Regions from separate parts of the Cytobacillus firmus genome, predicted to be linked through region 2. Evidence: riboswitches for the same ligand, from Rfam matches in the RefSeq annotation. Region 2 holds a riboswitch; the other holds the start of a gene.
What was found. A riboswitch is a leader RNA that binds a small molecule or an ion and turns the genes downstream of it on or off. The one in region 2 is predicted to bind lysine.
Positions count from the first base shown of each region.

Region 1: another riboswitch for lysine. It lies ahead of NAF01_RS21485 (Na+/H+ antiporter NhaC family protein); the one in region 2 lies ahead of NAF01_RS19710 (aspartate kinase).

Region 1 is NZ_CP098323.1:4,247,730-4,250,911, reverse strand. Features, by position in the region: gene NAF01_RS21495 (HD-GYP domain-containing protein) at 1-201, shown strand, start outside; gene yunB (sporulation protein YunB) at 532-1,278, shown strand; lysine riboswitch at 1,344-1,551, shown strand; gene NAF01_RS21485 (Na+/H+ antiporter NhaC family protein) at 1,711-3,182, shown strand, end outside.
Region 2 is NZ_CP098323.1:3,889,410-3,892,591, reverse strand. Features, by position in the region: gene uvrC (excinuclease ABC subunit UvrC) at 1-1,319, shown strand, start outside; lysine riboswitch at 1,440-1,619, shown strand; gene NAF01_RS19710 (aspartate kinase) at 1,812-3,041, shown strand; gene NAF01_RS19705 (YslB family protein) at 3,105-3,182, opposite strand, start outside.

The sequences.
Region 1 (3,182 bases), 360 kb from region 2:
GTGTATCCAGTTGGTGTTACAGTCGAGCTGAATGACGGAAGAAAAGGTGTTGTCTGCCGGCAGAATCCGGGTCTCAGCGACAGGCCTGTCATCCGCATACTTGAAGAAAAGGGCAGGAATGTGGAGCCCTATGAAGCGGATTTAGGGCTTGAATTGAATTCTGTTATTACAGGCTGTGATACGACTTTAGTACAACAATAAAGTGAAACTTTCTTCAGTGGGGCTTTTCTTATCCCCCACTGATTGATAGTTGAGGCCCACATGACAAGGAAGGCTTCGTCAGCATGAGCATCGCACGACCAAATGCGTCAGCTTTTGGGAGGAAGTGGGTCACAAAGACGTTGCCACAGGACAAGGAAAGCTACGGCAGCGATACATCGCACGACCGAAAGCGGCAGCTTTTGGGAGGATGTGGCGTTCTTAGTCTTTGTCCTTCTTACTGTCCGTTAGACTGCGATAAACTATTTTAAATTTTTGAGCCTAGTTCCCTCCTTTACAGCATACATATAGCTTGTAAAGGGGGGATTTGTTTTGGCAAAATTTCGCGGCCGGCTGCCCCGGAAAGGTCCTCTTCCATTTCGCTATGTATTTCTTCTGACCTTTGTATTTTTTGTTATTTCAACAGCTGCCGGCCTCTGGATTATCAATGAAGGGCTTAAGCCAACACTCATGAGCTATGCCGATTCACAGACAAGGAAAATTGCATCATTGGTGATAAACAATGCGATTAATAAAAAAATTACCAATGTGATGGATTTAGAAGATATGTTTGAAGCAAGCGAGAGCGGTGTTGTCAGCATAAACGTGGAAAAGCTGAACAGAGTCAAAGCGGAAGTAACCGAACTGGTTCAGGATAATATTAAGAAAGCGGAAAAGGGCGATTTGGATGCGTTGGAGTCCTTTACAGATGTGGAAATCAATACGGAGGAAATGCAGCACTCAAATGGAATTGTCTATTACGTGCCGCTTGGCCAGGCAACCAATAATGCCCTCCTTGGTAACTTGGGTCCCCGTATACCGGTGAAGTTTAATGCAGTCGGTTCCGTTACCTCCAATTTCATAACTGAGACAAAGGATCACGGTATAAATAATGTGGAAGTGAAGGTGCTGGTCCGCCTGGACGTACAGGTTCAAATTATCATTCCTTTTGCCACCAAAATTATCACAGTACAGGAGGATGTGCTGGCGGCTTATGGCATTTACCCGGGAAAGGTCCCGCAATTTTACAATGGCGGAGGGGGCACCTCGCCATCAATAGAAATACCGGCCGGCCAATAACTCTTGCTAATAGGTTAGTATTTTGATAAAATTCTACTATAATTTCATAAAAACCTTATCATATCCGATGGGGTAGAGGTGCAGGATTCAAAAGTACGCTGTGTGAGGATGACAACGACGACCGCAGCCGAAAGGGAATGTTGCCGAAGCAGAATTAGTGAGTCAAAACTAATCATGCTGGGGTTACTTCGAATAGGAGTAACACTGTCATTATGAGGGGAAAGTATGAATATACTTTGTCAAAGCCCATCATAATGGGGAGCTACAGATCGTGATGGAGAAACTAATTACTTCAAAAGAGTAATGATAGATTTTTCTCTATCGTTACTCTTTTTTTATTTTGGTTTTCGTCATCATCCTTGTTGTTTCCCCTGATTGCAAAACGGACATGCCGCATGGCGGTGATCCAAAAAAACAAGAGGAGGACAAGAAATGACTAACACGATTTTCTCCCTGCTGCCGCCTTTGGTAGCAATCGCTATGGTTATCCTGACCAGGCGCGTATTGCTGTCACTGGGAGTGGGGATCGTTACAGCCGCGCTATTGCTGGCTGAATTCAGCATCACAGAAACTTTCAGCATCATTTGGGATGCTGTAAAAGGAATTTTTGTTTCAGACGGAGAGCTGAACACCTGGAATGTATATATTATTCTATTCTTGCTTGTATTAGGAGTTATTACTGCGTTTATATCTATCTCAGGCGGAAGCCGCGCTTTTGGAGAATGGGCGATGAAGCGGGTCAAGACCCGTGCAGGCGCACAGATTGTCGGAGCTGTTTTAGGTATTATCATTTTCATTGACGACTATTTCAATGCTCTGGCAGTCGGTCAGATTTCGCGTCCGATTACAGACCGCCAGCGCGTATCCCGTGCAAAGCTGGCGTACCTGATTGATTCGACTTCAGCACCTGTTTGTGTGGTTTCACCGGTTTCGAGCTGGGGAGCATATATTATTGCGCTGATCGGAACAATCCTTGCTGCACATAATGTTACCGAGTATTCAGCTTTCTCGGCATTTATTCAAATGATTCCCATGAACCTTTATGTATGGGCTACTCTTGCTATTGTATTTATCGTGGCGATAAGAGGCATAGAGATTGGGCCAATGAAAGTGCATGAGAAGCGGGCGGTTGAAGAGGGGCTAGTAATGGATCCTGAGAAGCCGGCACCTGGTGAACTGAAGGACGACCTTCCAACAAGTTCTAAAGGATCTGTTGGTGATCTTGTCTGGCCGATTATAGCTCTTGTTATTGGTACAGTGGGCTCAATGTTTTGGACGGGTTCACAGGCGGTTGAAGGAAATGCGACCGTTTTACAAATATTTGAGAACACGGATGTCTCTAAATCCCTAATCCTTGGTGGCCTGGTGGGTCTATTGGTTTCGCTTGGTTTATTCTTCCGTCAGGCGTTCTCCTTGAAAGGCGTTAATCCAAATGTTTTTGGAAAAGGGGTATGGGAAGGCATTAAATCCATGCTTCCAGCTGTTTATATCCTGCTGTTTGCCTGGGCGATTGTTGATTTAATCGGCCGTTTGGAAACTGGAAAGTATTTAGCCGGTCTGGTGGAAAGCTCAAATATGAGCACATCATGGCTTCCGTTTTTACTTTTCGCCATAGCGGGAATTATGGCTTTCAGTACTGGAACCTCATGGGGATCTTTCGGAATCCTGCTTCCGATTGCTGGAGACATTGCTGCTGCAACAGATATGAATCTGCTATTGCCGGCTATGTCAGCTGTCCTGGCGGGTGCAGTATTCGGTGACCATTGTTCACCGATTTCCGATACAACGATCCTTTCCTCAACAGGGGCAGGCTGTAACCATATAGACCATGTGATGACTCAGCTTCCATATGCCTTGATTTCAGCAGGAATCGCTGCTGTTGGATATCTGGTCATCGGATTTAC
Region 2 (3,182 bases):
GCCTTTATTATCACTTGGGCCAATGTCTTGCACCTTGCGTAAAGGAAGTAAGTGCAGATCAATATAAGCAAATGACAGATGAAATTGCGAAATTCTTAAATGGCGGATACAAAGAGATTAAAAAAGACCTTACTGCAAAAATGACAGCCGCTGCAGAAGAATTGGACTTTGAACGAGCAACAGAGCTCAGAGATAAAATTGCCCATATAGATGCAACGATGGAAAAGCAAAAAATGACGATGACAGATTTTACAGATCGGGATGTATTTGGCTATGCGGTTGATAAAGGGTGGATGTGTGTCCAGGTCTTCTTCATCAGGCAGGGCAAGCTGATCGAACGGGATGTATCAATGTTCCCGATTTATAATGAGCCGGAAGAAGAAATTTTAACGTTCCTCGGCCAGTTTTATACTAAAGCAAATCATTTTAAACCACGTGAAATATTGGCACCCGATTCCGTTGATGCAGTCATGGCAGAACAGCTTCTTGATGTGAAAGTGCTAAAACCGCAGCGCGGGCAAAAAAAGGACCTGGTGAAGCTTGCTTATAAAAATGCAAAAATTGCTCTCCAGGAGAAGTTCTCTTTAATAGAGCGTGATGAAGAACGGACTATTAAAGCTGTTGAAAATCTGGGTGATCAGCTTGGAATTTATACTCCTCACCGGATTGAAGCCTTTGATAATTCAAATATCCAGGGGTCGGATCCCGTTTCTGCCATGATCGTCTTCATTGATGGCAAACCGGAGAAAAGAGAGTACCGAAAATATAAAATAAAGTCCGTTAAAGGTCCTGATGATTATGAATCCATGAGAGAAGTCACGCGACGCAGATATACAAGAGTACTGAAAGAAGAACTGCCGCTTCCGGACTTAATCTTGATTGATGGAGGAAAAGGGCATGTTGAAGCTGTAAGGGATGTGCTAGAAAATGAACTCGGTCTGGATATTCCGATTTCAGGCCTGGTGAAGGATGAGAAGCACAGAACTTCACAGCTTTTATATGGTAATCCGCTTCAAATTATTCCACTTGCAAGGAACAGCCAGGAATTCTACCTGCTGCAGAGAATTCAGGATGAAGTTCATCGCTTTGCGATTACTTTTCACCGCCAGCTTCGCGGAAAAAGTGCCTTTCAGTCTATTCTGGATGAAATTCCGGGCATAGGCGAAAAGCGAAAGAAACAGCTGTTGAAGGCCTTTGGGTCTGTAAAGAAAATGAAAGAGGCATCAATTGAGGAGTTTAGAAAAATAGGCATTCCTGCGATTGTTGCAGAGGAGTTAAAGCAGAGGCTTGAGGAACAAAATGGAAACTCTGAGTCTTAAATGGATATAGACATAAAAAGTCAGACATGTTATACTAATTGAAACTTTATATCAATATCACTTTATAGCGATAAAGCGCATGTCCATATGTTTAAACTGAACTATTGGACATAATCGTTAAGTGAAGGTAGAGGTGCGAACTTCATCAGTAAAAGCTTGGAGAAGAATGAGCTTCCATGAAAAGCTTTGAAAGGGTATGTTCGCCGAAGTGGAGAAAATCTCATCATTTTTTCTGCTGGTTTTGCATTGAATAAATGCAGGATTGTCAGGACATTGCCGTCCTGGAGAGCTATCTCACTGTGTTTGCTCACATATACATTTTGGCTGCACAGCAATGGGATAGTTAAACTATTCCATTGCTTTTTTTATTGCCCAAAAGGGGTATTTTAGATTTAAGGCCATTGTCAAATACAGCCGAGTGGACTGTCTTGCTTCACTTACATAGGACGGCAATTCATAAAATTACGAGATCTTTAGAAAGAAGGGAAAGCTGTGGGAATCATAGTGCAGAAATTCGGAGGCACCTCCGTGGGGACTGTAGACAGAATACAAAATGCCGCTAATCGGGTAATTGAGGAAAAAAACCGTGGAAACGATGTTGTTGTAGTTGTTTCGGCAATGGGCAAAACGACTGATCAGCTGGTTGGCATGGCAAGGGAGATTTCCCCATCACCAGATAAAAGGGAAATGGACATGCTGCTTACAACCGGCGAACAGGTGACCATCTCTTTATTAGCAATGGCATTAAATGCGAAAGGGCATCACGCTGTTTCTTTTACAGGGTGGCAGGCAGGTATTAAAACAGAAGCAGTCCATGGTAATGCGAGGATAGTAAATATTGATCCAGCCACCATTCAGGGGGAATTAAATCAGGGGAAAATTGTAATTGTAGCAGGCTTTCAGGGGATGACAGAAGATGGCTCAATTACCACGCTTGGCCGCGGAGGATCTGATACAACTGCTGTTGCACTGGCTGCAGCACTTAAAGCTGATAAATGTGATATTTATACGGATGTTACAGGTGTGTTTACAACCGACCCCCGCTTTATAAAGAATGCCAGAAAGTTACATTCTGTGTCCTATGATGAAATGCTTGAGCTGGCCAATTTGGGGGCTGGAGTGCTCCATCCAAGAGCGGTTGAATTCGCTAAAAACTATGGACTTCCGATTGAAGTGCGTTCAAGCCTTGAAAAGGAAGCCGGAACAATCATTGAGGAGGAAGTAAAAATGGAACAAAATTTAGTGGTGCGCGGTGTGGCTTTTGAAGATGACATAACAAGAGTAACAATCATTGGTCTTCCTAATTCACTGACTGGGCTGTCTACTATTTTCTCGGCGCTCGCCAAAAACCACATTAATGTCGATATCATTATTCAGAGCATGACAGAAGCCCAGACAACTAACCTGTCCTTCTCAATTAAGAATGAAGATCTGACGGATACAGTGAAAGTTTTAGAAAAGCATAGAGATCAATTAAATTATGACCGCATTGAGTGGGAATCAGGGCTTGCAAAGGTTTCAATTGTCGGCTCAGGCATGATTTCAAATCCGGGTGTGGCTGCAGAAATGTTCGAAGTGCTTTCAGCGAATGAAATTCAGGTGAAAATGGTAAGCACGTCAGAAATTAAAGTATCAGCGGTTGTGGAAAACAGTAAAATGATCGATGCTGTTGATGCTTTACACGAGGCATTCAAGCTGTCTGTTTCTGCTGTTAAGGCTTAATTCCGAAGCTATAAACAATAAGCTATCAGAAATTGATAGCTTATTGTTTGTACGTATTAGATGTTACTCAGCAGGATCCTTTTTATCCCACTTCACAGTAATAAGGATTTTGCCGGTTTTCTTGCGGGGATGTTCAAATGC